Regions from separate parts of the Eisenbergiella sp. OF01-20 genome, predicted to be linked through region 1. Evidence: riboswitches for the same ligand, from Rfam matches in the RefSeq annotation. Region 1 holds a riboswitch; the other holds the start of a gene.
The links. Region 1 has a riboswitch for FMN ahead of DXA36_RS21585 (ECF transporter S component). Riboswitches for the same ligand answer to the same signal wherever they lie in the genome.
Positions count from the first base shown of each region.

Region 2: another riboswitch for FMN. It lies ahead of DXA36_RS01190 (ECF transporter S component); the one in region 1 lies ahead of DXA36_RS21585 (ECF transporter S component).

Region 1 is NZ_QUES01000022.1:80,492-87,046, forward strand. Features, by position in the region: gene DXA36_RS21565 (hypothetical protein) at 1-864, shown strand, start outside; gene DXA36_RS21570 (alpha-L-fucosidase) at 916-2,274, shown strand; gene DXA36_RS21575 (beta-galactosidase) at 2,285-4,348, shown strand; FMN riboswitch at 4,572-4,708, shown strand; gene DXA36_RS21585 (ECF transporter S component) at 4,996-5,721, shown strand; gene DXA36_RS21590 (ATP-binding protein) at 5,962-6,555, shown strand, end outside.
Region 2 is NZ_QUES01000001.1:264,759-271,313, forward strand. Features, by position in the region: tRNA gene DXA36_RS01175 (tRNA-Thr) at 67-139, shown strand; gene DXA36_RS01180 (class I SAM-dependent methyltransferase) at 240-1,031, opposite strand; gene DXA36_RS01185 (TetR/AcrR family transcriptional regulator) at 1,061-1,645, opposite strand; FMN riboswitch at 1,852-1,968, shown strand; gene DXA36_RS01190 (ECF transporter S component) at 2,126-2,707, shown strand; gene DXA36_RS01195 (winged helix-turn-helix domain-containing protein) at 2,733-3,158, shown strand; gene DXA36_RS01200 (DUF2589 domain-containing protein) at 3,404-3,670, shown strand; gene DXA36_RS01215 (PhzF family phenazine biosynthesis protein) at 4,091-4,876, shown strand; gene DXA36_RS01220 (HD domain-containing protein) at 4,909-5,535, shown strand; gene DXA36_RS01225 (hypothetical protein) at 5,612-5,851, shown strand; gene DXA36_RS01230 (histidine phosphatase family protein) at 5,883-6,488, shown strand.

The DNA of each region.
Region 1 (6,555 bases):
ACCCTGTTTTACTGTTTTAAAATCCGGGCCGCCATGCATATTCTGGCCTATAAATACGGAATGGACGATACCTGTCTTGGGGATATCACCTATCTGGATGAGGCACAGGAGCAATGGGAACAGGCGATGGCCTGGTACCGCAAACTGACTGCCCTCACGGAAAAAACATACCTGTACGCCAACAGTATGCAGACTCCCCAGCGGAAAATCCCTTTCCCCAACGGGGAAACCTACGGCCACTGGACACAGTGCCTCCCGGAATATGAAAAAGAATTTTCGAATTTCAAAAAGAATCTGGAAAAGCTCAAAGAAGGCTGGCTTCCCGGAAACGAGGAAACGGACACCGAAAGAAGCAGACTCCCGGAAGCGTCCTTTACGCTGGAGGGAAAAGGGCTTGAAACCTATCCCCTGCAAAAGGGGGAATGCCTGTTTACGGACAGCGACAGCCGGATCCAGAATATCGCGCCCGAGCTGCAGGGGCTTACCGGAATCCGTTTCGGTATGGGTGAAGCCATTGTTACCGGTATCACCGTAAGGATAACCCTGGCCCGGGATTCCAAAATACTGATTGGTTATTTTGATGACAAAGGGGTGGAATGGCTGCAGGTGCCCCAGCTGGAAACCAATACCCATGCGGACGACAGAGGCGGCCTTGCTGTGGTTTATGCCAATGCGATAAAGGCCCAGGGCTGCAGGGCAGTCCATATTCACGCTTTTTCCTACGAAAAGGGAACCCATGAGATTTACCTGGGCACAGGTGCTTTTGTGGTTGCGGGCGTGATACCAAAGGAGACGCCTATTGTCCCGCGGAACGCGGGGCTGGAGGGGGAAGGCGTGGAAACCCTCGATTGGTTGTATGAGTAAGTGACCGGTCCAAAGGGCGACGGACCGGTCACTGGAAAGGCGGAAAAGGTAATGGAAAAGAAAATACCCAGAGAAATGACAGGGGCGGAACTGAAATCCATGCTGAAAAGCAGCATTAATTTTAAAAGCCTGGGAGGGGTAAAGGTCCCCGGCCTGAAGCTGGGGCCGGAGGATATGCAGTGGTGGCGGGATGCCAAAATAGGGATGTTCGTGCACTGGGGACTCTACTCCCTTTTGGGAAGAGGGGAATGGGTGCGCTTTAATGAACAGATCCCGGAAAAAGAATATGAAGCCCTGGCCGAAGAATTTAACCCGCAGAATTTTTCCACGGATGAATGGGCGCAGATGGCGGCGGAAATGGGAGCAAAGTATATGGTTATGGTTACCAGACACCATGACGGCTTTGCCCTCTGGGACAGCCCGGGCAGCTTCGGGCAGTTTACCACGGCACAGACCGGATCCGGCAGGGATTTTGTGGCGGAATATACCGAAAGCTGCCGGAAAGCCGGCCTGAAGGTAGGATACTATTATTCCCCCATGGACTGGCGGTTCCCCGGCTATTTTGATCCGGAGGGCCTGCCGGAGAATGCGGCGCTGATGAAAAAACAATGCTACGCTCAGGTAGAAGAACTGGTCACCCGTTATGGCAGCCCCGATATCCTGTGGTACGACGGCGGCTGGCTGGCTCACAAGGGGAGCGATACCTCCAGCGCCTGGTTCTGGGAGCCGGGAAAGCTGAATGCCATGGTGCGTTCCCACAGCCCCAAAACGGTAATCAATCCCCGCTCCGGCTGGGAAGGCGATTTTTACTGCGATGAAGGCTCCCATGAAATCCAGGGGGGAATCATTCCCGTACCCTGGGAGAAAAACATGTGCATCTGCAGCGGAAGCAGCTGGGGATGGATGGCGGAGGATCCGGTATCCGATTTTGACTGGCTGATCCGTATGCTGGTGAATGTGGTATGCCGGGACGGCAACCTTCTGCTGAATATAGGCCCTGACAAAAACGGGAAAGTATCGGAGGAAATCCATAGCCGCATCCGGCAGATCGGCGGCTGGCTGGGCCGCTATGGCGAAAGCATTTACGGCACAAGAGGAGGCCCGTTCGAACCGGTGGATAACGTATACGGAACCACCTTCCGTGATAACCGGATCTATCTGCATATCCTGGATACCGGAGCTTTTGCAGGCCGCCTGCTCCCGGATCCGGGCATCGGTGTCCGGCGCTGCACCCTTTGCGGAGAGGAAAAAGAACTGGCTTTTGAACAGAAGGGAAATGGCCTGCGGCTGATACTGCCGGAAGAGATACAAACCGATTCCCGGGAGCCGGACCGCATCGTGGTCATAGAACTTGACGGAAAGGTACCCCGAAACGAAGAAAATGTCATTTATTTTACAGGAAAGGAATAGGGAAAAAAGGATGTTATACGGCGTTTCCTATTATCCCGAGCAGAAACACAAAGACGAACTGCAGCGGGATCTCACCCTGATTAAGGAATCGGGAATCAATACGGTACGTATGGGGGAATTTGCCTGGAGCCGCCTGGAACCGGAGGAAGGCCGTTTTGTGCCGGACTGGCTGGACGAGGTGGTGGAAACGCTGGGGCAGGCCGGGATCCGCACCATTATATGCACCCCCACGGCATGTCCCCCGGCCTGGCTTGTGACCGGCTGCCCCGAAATCCGGTATCAGGATAACCGGGGTGTGGTAAGACCCTTCGGGGGAAGAAGGCATTACTGCTATAATAACGACCGGTACCGGGAAGCCTGCGCCCGTATCACCCGAATGCTGGGAGAGCATTACGGGAAGAACCCCCATGTGGCCGGTTTTCAGATCGATAATGAACCGGCCCAGGAGGGGACGGGCCGGTGTACCTGTCCGGTATGCCGGAAAAAATTCAGCCTCTGGCTGGAGAAAAAATACGGCACGATAGAAACCTTTAACCAAAGAAGCGGCTCCGTATTCTGGTCCCAGGAATATCAGAGCTTTGATCAAATCACCCCGCCGGTCAATACCATCGAGCCGGGGGCGCAGAACCTGATAAATGCTTTTTACGAAAATCCCCTGGTACGTCTGGACTTCGAACGCTTTTCCAGTGACAGCCAGATCGCGTTCCAGAATATCCAGACGGCTGTTCTGCGGGAATACACAGACCATCCGGTCACCACCAACGCCACGGGGCTGGCTACCAACAGCATAGACTACTATAAGAGCACAAAGGCGCTGGACTGCTATGCTTTTGACTATTACCCGGGGCTGCGCAATGCCCGTGTGGACTCTTTTCCCTACGCATTTGCCAGGGGCGTAAAAGAAGGGGCCCCCTTCTGGGTGCTGGAATTTATGTCCGGAGGCGGCCACCGTCTCAGCGGATCCGGCAGGCTGCAGCCAAATCCCGGGGCGCTGAAGCAGGCCGTCATCCAGGCCTTTGCTCACGGGGCACAGGCGCTTCTGCATTTTCAGTACCGCACCTTTCCCTATGGGGCGGAGCAGCTGAATTATGCGATTGTGGATATGGACGGGATTCCCCGGAGACGCTACAGGGAAATGAAAGAAACGGCGGCGCTGTTACAGCAGCTGGAGCCACTCGAACAGGCGGCCTTCCCGTCGCAGGCGGGGATCCTTCTGGACTATGATACCCACTGGGCGCTGCGCATCAAACCGGTGAACGATCCCTGCTTTACCTATCTTGATTATGCAAATAAGCGGTATCACAGCCTGGAACGCATCGGTATCAATGCGGACGTCCTTTCCTTCCATGCGGCCTGGGAAACCTATAAGGTCCTTCTGCTCCCTGCGGCTTTCCTGCTGGATGCGGCTGCCATAAACAGACTGCGTGCATATGTTAAAAAAGGAGGCATTCTGATCGCCACCTTCCTCACCGGCGTCAAAAACGAAGATAATGCGGGCTATACCCAGCCGCTGCCGGCCGGCCTTACCGATGTGTTCGGGATATGTGTCGAAGAGGTGGAACCTGTTTTTGAAGAAAACCATACGACCTATACCCTCACCCTTCCCGGAAAGCAAGAGGACGGGGAAGAACAACCGGAGAACGAGGATGAGGTGCTGACCGTGAAGGACGGCCTGTGGAGTGAACTGCTCTCCGGTACAGGGAAGCCCCTGGGCGTATACCGGGAGGACTACAAACAGGGCAGCATGGTCCTGTCGGAAAACCAATATGGAGCAGGGAAAGCTTACTACGTGGGAACGGATATGCCGGAGGAAACCTGGCAGCGCTTCCTGCGCGCAGTTTGTGATCCCGTCTGCCCGTCTTACAGACAGATTGCCGTTCCGGACGGCGTGGAATGCGTAGTCCGTTTCCTGCAAGGGCGCCGGATTTACTTCCTGTTCAATTTTGCCGGTGCAAACCGGAAAATAACGGGCTGCAGGGGATACCGGAATTATATAACACAAATGCCCGCAGCTGATGAAGAAGAGATGGGGAAAAACGGGTTCCTCATATTGGAGGAAGAAAAACACGGTTGACATTTAGGGAAATCCTGCTATGATAAAAAAGTGTAAGGATTCAGTCCGGTCAGCCCACCTGCTGCCCTGATCGTAAGAAAAGGATTCATGAGTGCCAAAATCCATTACCGAAGGCGAGTTGGGATGGATTTAGGTTGTAACTGTGAAGGGACCGAACCGTTACAAAAAATAACAAAAGAGCAGCTTCCTCAGCAAAGGAACCTGCCGGCAACTGCATAAAGGTAAAGTTCTTCAGGGTCGGGTGCAATTCCCTACCGGCGGTGAAGCTGCGTGAGCAGACAAGTCCGCGACCCGCATTATGCGGCTGATTCCGGTAAGAATCCGGAACCGACAGTAAAGTCTGGATGAAAGAAGAAAAATCATGAGAGGAAAGACCGGTATATTCCTTTTCCCGTAAACAGGGAATACCGCTTTGTTCTATGGATTGGATATCTGCCCGGGGAAATTGGTTCTCCGGGCTTTTTTTATTCCCGCGGCATTATCCTCGCGGGCATGGAGCAAAAGCGGATGCACCGGTTTGTCCGCTTCCGCAGAAAACCATATCTCCGGAACGCATGGAACCCCGGGCGTCCCTCTTATGAAAAGGCAGAAGAATTTTCCTTCATCTTACCAATTCCCAAACAGGGAAAAAGAAAAGGAGAGTATCTATGAGTAATTTAGCAGCAACATTTACGGAAAATTTTATTTTTGTACTGGAATTTCTGGGCCTGGTAGCCGCAATGGTAGTCATTGCCTATGTGGTGGAGAAAATGGAAAAGAAGAAAAACGGAGTGAAGGAACGTACCCTCACGACCAGAAAAATTGCCATGGTCGGCGTATTTTCCGCAATAGCAGCCGTCCTCCATGTGATGGATTTCCCGATCCCTTTTGCTCCCGGCTTTTATAAAATGGACTTCAGCGAACTGCCGGCCCTCATCGGGGCATTCTCATTCGGACCGGTAGCCGCCGTCATGATAGAATTCTGTAAAATCGTTTTGAAGCTGTTGTTCAAAGGCACGTCCACCGCATTTGTAGGAGATCTGGCAAACTTTATTATCGGCTGTACATTCCTCCTTCCGGCCTCCATCATTTACCTGTTCCGGAAAAACAAGAAAAATGCAGTGATCGGCTGCATCGTGGGAACCCTGATCATGACGGTGTTCGGCACCGCCTTTAACGCAGTTTACCTGCTCCCTAAATTTGCGGAGCTTTATGGAATGCCCCTGGATTCCATAATTGAAATGGGCCATGCAATCAACCCGGCGATCAACAGCGTGAACACGCTTGTTATTTTTGCGGTAGCGCCTATGAACATACTAAAAGGCGGTATTGTATCCCTTGTTACGATGCTGGTGTATAAGAAACTCAGCCCCATAATCCATAACAGTAAATGACGGTTTGCTGCTGTTCCTGCAATAAAGTAAAAAATAAGGGCTTGTGATTGGAATAAAAAAACAGTCGCAAGCTCTTATTCAATCGCATTTTGCATGGAATTACATTGTGGGTTTGAAGGTATTTGTACAGATTACAAATACGTTCAGCAATTCCCAACGGAAAGATGTCTCCACTTGCTATTTTTTCGTTTTTCGGCTAAAATATGAATGTGTCATAAAATAGCCGAAAGGAGCGTTGGGATGGAATATATCAAGCGTAATATGGAGGAAATTTTTCTTACATTAAATAAACAATATCCAGCTATTTTGGTAACTGGCCCCAGACAGGTTGGAAAGACTACGATGCTTCAAAAATTAATTCATTCAGAAGCTTGCAAAAGAAATTACGTTTCATTGGATGACCTTAATGATCGGGCATTGGCTAAATCGGATCCGGCAATGTTTTTTCAGATTCATAAGCCGCCCATTTTAATTGATGAAATACAGTATGCACCTGAATTGTTTACCTATATTAAAATTTATGTGGACAAAAATCAACACGCCGGTGATTTTTGGATGACCGGATCTCAACTGTTTAAATTGATGAATGGTGTACAAGAGTCTTTAGCCGGTCGGGTTGCTATACTTCAGCTTTCTCCATTTTCCCAGCAAGAAATTTATAGCAGTTATGTTGGTGCATTTTCTTTAGATGTCAATGTACTCGCTGAGCGTCAAAAAGTAATCTCGCCTGTTTCAGCACCAGAAATTTATAGGCGTATTTTTTTAGGAGGAATGCCTGCATTAGTCAGCAAAAAATATCAGGAGCGTGACATTTTCTATTCTAGCTATATCAGT
Region 2 (6,555 bases), on a different contig from region 1:
ATAAAAAGAAAAAAGGTACTTGTCAAAAAGGGAAATAACATTTATAATAAAGAGCGTCGGTGATTTGCTGGAATAGCGCAGTTGGTAGCGCAACTGATTCGTAATCAGTAGGTCGAGGGTTCGAGTCCCTTTTCCAGCTTTACCAAATCAGTCAAAATAAAAAAGCTTAGTTATGGCAGTTTTGCTGTCACAACTAAGCTTTTTTAGCTTCCCGGATGATGTATTACGGAAGCTATAACTTATTTTCTGAATATGTCAATCGTGTGACTTGAAATTCCCATAAGATCTTCCCGTTCACAAGTAGCATAGTGATATTTCAGATATAATTCAAATGTGTCATCGTCCATCGCATCAACTGCTTCACGCATACACAGGGCAAAACCATCGGAAGCGACATAATGAAGCCGGGTTACCGGGAATACAGACATCAGATCATCAATGTTTTCTTTACGGACAAGTTCAAACAGATCCTTTGGTTCGGATTTTGTGTCAAAGGATAGGGGATCAATAAGACCTTTCCTGATATAGCCGGCGACGTTAAACTGCCCGCGCTGGAAGCCTTCGTCCAGGATACAGCTGTCAGATATCACATAGGCAGCAAAAATTACACCTCCTGGCCTGGTAACACGTATGGCTTCACGAAGAGCCTGCTGTTTATCTTTTTTATTGTAAAGATGATACAGTGGGCCCAGTAACAGTGTTATATCATATGTATTGTCCGGAAAAGCAGATAAGTCCAATGCATTTCCCTGAGTGATGGTTATGTTTTCCTTTGGCTGGGTATGACTGCGGAAGACTTCTATATTGTGTTCCACCAGTTCCACTGCATCAACCTCATATCCCCTGCGGGCCAGGGCATGGGAATACCGGCCGGTTGCGGCACCGATTTCAAGGAGCCGGTCATCCGGTTTGATGTACTTTTCAATATAATGCATAGTAGTCAGAAATTCAACGGATCCATGCTTGAATGCCAGCCGGTTATCCTCGTCGTAATGACTGTAAAAGTCTGTCAGATATTGATTGGTGGTCATGATATACTCCTTATCTTATTGAAATAACCTCAAAAGGAAATGTTCCTGTCCTTTTCCTGTCTTATAAAAGCACTTAATACATTGTCTATCATTTTTTCGGTATTTTCCCGGTTCAATTTTATTTTATCCCCTGCTATTAAAACAGCGATACCATGTGTGTACAGATATAAATCAAGAAATATGATTTTGGCACGTTCTAATTCTACTCCGATGGTTTCTGAAAAAAGGCGGGCTTTATTTTCGTTGCCGATCTCCTGATAAAAATCCTTCGCCTCCGTCATTTTTAAATCAATATCATTAATAAACAGCAGCTTAAACAAATGCGTTTCCTCCTGCGCAAAAGCAATGTATGAAAGAGGAAGTATTAAATAAGGCTTTACTTTTTGGGAATTCCTGTAAGTGATGACATACTGTTCATAATATTCATATGCAAAGGCGAGGAAATCAGTTTTTAGTTCTTCCATGTTTTTATAGCAGGTAAAGATCGGCCGGGTAGAGCACTGGAGCTTACCCGCAATACTCCGCGCATTAATAGTCTCAAATCCGGACTCCCTTGTCATATCCAAAACAATGTCCAGAATCATTTCCTTTGTTATTTTTGCTTTAGGCGGCATATATGTTTTATCCTCCCTGGTATGTTCGTATACAACATATGTTACATAACTATTGTTACATATAAATATGCATTATGTCAAGAAGAGATTTTGTATTTGGGTACTGGGAGAATATCTGTAATTGTCCCGGTTTCATCCCGGTTTTCTTGAAAGTATTGTACTACTTTGGAGGGCATGTTATATTGATACAAACAAATGAATATTAATAATGTCTTCAGGGCAGGGTGAAATTCCCGATCGGCGGTAAAGTCCGCGAGCGTGAAAGCGCAGGATTTGGTGAAACTCCAGAACCGACAGTATAGTCTGGATTGAAGAAGGTGTGTTGAATGTCAGGGGCGAGTCTGGCTATTTTTACACTCTTTTTCCGTCTGCTTTGCATGGGGTAACCCCGTTCTGACGGCATTATCAATACACCTGGAAAAGTAACGCCTGAAAGATATTATTATGCTTTCAGGCGTTACTTATTTTAGGAGGTATCATATGAACAGTAAAACAAGGAAGCTGACAACAACAGGTATGCTTTGTGCCCTCGCTTATACGGCGGCGGCCGTAGGGCGCATACCTATCGTACTTTTTTTAAAGTACGATCCGAAAGACATTATTATAGCAATTGGGGGGCTGCTTTTCGGTCCGCTCACCTCATTCGTAATTACACTTCTTGTGTCTTTTGCTGAGATGTTAACGATCAGCGAAAACGGGGTGTTAGGATTCCTTATGAATGTTGTTTCCAGCTGCTCCTTTGCGTGTACGTCTGCTGTTATTTACAGGAAATGGCGCAGACCGTCCTCTGTTGTTAAGGGACTTCTGTGCGGCTGGGGAGCGATGGTTGGAATAATGCTGTTGTGGAATTATTTTATTGCACCTGTTTATATGGGGTATCCAAGAGAAACCGTAGCGAAATTGCTGCTTCCTGCCTTTCTGCCTTTTAACCTGATAAAAGGCGGGCTGAATACGGCAGCTACGATGCTGTTGTATAGGCCTGTTGCTTCGGCGCTCCGTCGCTGCCATCTTACAGAACTTCCTGTCCCCGAAGAAACGGCACGAAATACCAGGAACGGTTGAAACAGGAAAGAACAGGAGATAATTTATGAAAGTATTAATTTATAAAACCGATGATACCGATGAAATATTGTATCGGAAATTGATGGAACTGGCTTCAGAACATAAGGGGAGAATAGAAGTCATATCTTCTATCACCACACCTTCCCTGTCATTTCCGGAATTGACAATAGACTGTGAAAAGCGTCGGGTGTATCATAAGGGAAAAGAAGTCCGTCTGACCCGGCTTGAATATGATGTACTTTATCTTCTTGCTCTGCATACGGGGCGAAGCGTAACAAAAAAACTGATTTTTGACACTGTCTGGGGAATGGAAAGTGAAAATACGGGTAAGGTGGTAGCGAATACGGTTTCCAATCTGAGAGGGAAACTGGAAGAAGACCGGCAGAATCCGGTTTATATCCATTCTGTTTTCGGAGGATACCTCTTTTGTGATCAAAGTCAACATTCATAACCTGCAGCGGATAATAGTAATACAGAGAAAATAGAGAGAAGCGTATAATCACAGATGATTTTATGGTAGAATAGAAAAGGTAAGTCATAAAGAAGACGCCCGTGCATAAAAAGAAGGAGCAGAAACGGCATTGCGGAGGCGGCATGAGGAAAGGAACCGGGAAAAGGATATAGGATGAGGCAGTAACTGTTACATAGTATCTCAGAAAACGGATAAAAGCATAATAAGATTCAAAGGAGAGAGAAATGGAAAAAAATATGGATAGTATAATTCCTGTCCCTAATTTACAGATTGATGAGGTTAATGTTTTATTTGATATGGAAATAAAGGAAACGGAACGGGTGACGGAAGAACGGGGATGTGAGTGTTGTGAAGGTAATAATCCTCTTTTTTATGACGATTCAGATAATTGTATGTTTGTTAACAGCGTAGGTGAGCTTTTTATTATTGTGAAAGGAAACAGTATTAAGACAAGAGTGAAATACTGTCCTAATTGCGGAAGAGTATTATAGAACAGGGTTGGGAAATGAGTTGAGGTGATGAGATGGCTAAAGACAGAGAAACACCGTGTAAATACTATATTTGTGCGGGAAAATGTGAAAAAGGAAGGGAAGCGGATCACAAAGGTTATTGCCAGAGATGTGATAAGTATTTTCCGCGTGCAAAGGTCAGGCATCTAAACCTGAAAAAGCAAAAGTTAGATAAGATGAGAAGGAATGAAAAAGATGAATGATAGAACTTTAAGGAAAATATAATACTGTGGATTAAGCATCTATCGTTCAGGTAATGCTGCTGTTGAATCAGGAGTTCGTTACAGGAAGCAAAATAGGACTGATGCCGGATATCCATGCGGGAACCGGCAGATTAATGAGCCGTTCCCAGGCCAAAGTAACTTAAGGCCGGCGGAGAATGACCGGAAAGATGGAGGAATTATGAAATACTATATCGTAGATGCTTTTACGGATGAGCTGTTCCGGGGAAATCCGGCTGGTGTCTGTCTGTTGGAAAAGGAACTGCCGGATCAGATAATGCAGAAAATTGCATACGAAAATAATCTGGCAGAGACCGCCTTCCTGTTAAAAAAGGAAAATACGTATTATCTGCGATGGTTTACCCCTGAAGTGGAAATAGATTTATGCGGACATGCTACGCTGGCAACGGCGTTTGTTGTCATGAATTATGTGGAACCGGGCCTGATGAACCTGGATTTTGAGACCCAGAGCGGGAAATTATCGGTAGAAAGGGCAAATGATTGGTATACAATGAATTTCCCTGCCAGGATGCCGGTAGAAACCAAGATAAATCCATTGTTGGAAGAGGCACTTGGCTGCAGAGTCCTGGAAACATATTTATCAAGAGATCTCCTCGTTCTGGCGGAAAGTGAGAAAGTTGTTGAAAATTTGCAGGTAAATAGTAATAAACTTGCAGATATCAGTAAAGATATTGCTTTTGCTGTCATAGTTACAGCAAAAGGAACGAGCTGCGATTTTGTATCACGTTTTTTTGCTCCAAATGCAGGAGTCAGTGAAGATCCGGTCACCGGTTCTGCGCACAGCACATTAATACCCTTTTGGAGCCGCAGGCTGGGCAAAACCAATATGACAGCGAAGCAGCTATCTCCCAGAGGCGGAATCCTGATATGCGAAGATTTGGGCGAAAGGGTAAATATCAGCGGAAAAGCGATCTGTTATCTGGAAGGTGATATTGTGCTTTACTGAAGAAGCTGCTGAACAAAAAGGAGATAAATGCGATGCTGCCAGATAAAAAAACTGCGGAAGAAGAATTGCAGATAGCAGAGGCATTAAATCCCGGTCCATGGACGAAGCATTCTATTAATGTAGGGATTGCTGCACGCAATATTGCCGGAAAGATACCAACAATGGACGCGGAAAAAGCATATGTTTTAGGTGCGCTGCATGATATTGGACGGAGAGTGGGAGTAGTTGATACAACTACTCATGTATACGAAGGATACCGGTATTCCAGTGCCAGACATTGGGACGAAGTTGCCAAAATATGTATGACGCACTCTTATCCGTTGATGGCACAGGAATTTGATGATGTACCGGATACCGGGGAAGAAAAAGAAATAAAGGAATTTATTGAGACCTGCAGCTGTGATGATTATGATTTGCTGATTCAATTGTGTGACAGTCTTGCCGTTGATTATGGCTTTTGTATTCTGGAAAAACGGTTTGTAGATGTTGCGCGCAGGTATGGTATTTGGAAAAATTCAGTCGAAAGATGGAATGCTACATTTGCTATAAAAGAGTATTTCGAAAGCAAAATGCACGGTTCCGTTTACGACGTATTGCCCGATATTGGTAAGACAACATTAATCTGTCTGCCCCCCTGGAAACCGCCGGCCGGTACATAACATATGATCCTCAGATTATGTTCCGTCTGGAGTCAGAACAGCAGGATTAAAACAGTGGCTTAGAAATGAGGAGAAAATGAAAAATTTTATTATAGCAGCATTGCCATGGATAACAATAGGGATAGCCGTTGCGGTTATCTTTGCATTCAAAAGCCGCAGGACAGGGGAGGAAGACCAAAACTGCATGACTGAGGGAATGTGTATTGGTATGTGCCTGGGTGTGGCAATAGGAAGCACAGGGATTATCAGCATGGCATTAGGTATCAGCTTAGGTATGCTGATAGGAGAAGTGATCGGATATAAGATAAAGAAATAGGGTACTTACTGTCCGGAAAGCGGGTGTAAATATGAATATTTATCTGCTGCGGCATGGTGAAACCGATTGGAATTGCGAGGGACGGCTGCAGGGACATGAAGATGTTTGGATGAACCGAAAGGGAATAGCCCAGATTGAAAATGCCGCAGAAGCATTGGCGGGATTAGCTGTTACTTTAGATGCCATTATTACAAGCCCTTTGGTGAGAGCAAGAAAAAGCGCAGAAATAGTTGCTGATAAAACAGGATATCAAAAAGATAAGATTGTGATTGATCCTCTGTATATCGAACGCAGCTTCGGCCTGGGGGAAGGGCTGACGGTAGAAGAGCGGCGGCAAAAATACATGGATGATACCTATCCTGAAATGGAATCCATGATATTGCTTTTAGAACGGGCCAAGGCAGCTTTCCATAACACAATAAATAGGTATCATAAGGAAAATAATATTCTGATTGCCGCGCACGGGGCTATTCTGAAAGCTGTAATTACATCATTTACAGAAGGGAAAATTGTATATAAAGCGGATAATGTACAAATAGAACCGGGAAGTATTCATATGATACAATATCAAAAAAATACAATCGGCTTATTTAAATACAGCTTTACCGAACAAACCTTTTTTGAGATTCATTTCTGATAACGATGCAAGTTTATATAATAATACTTTTGTCCGGGATATAATATCCACATGCGGAAACTACAGG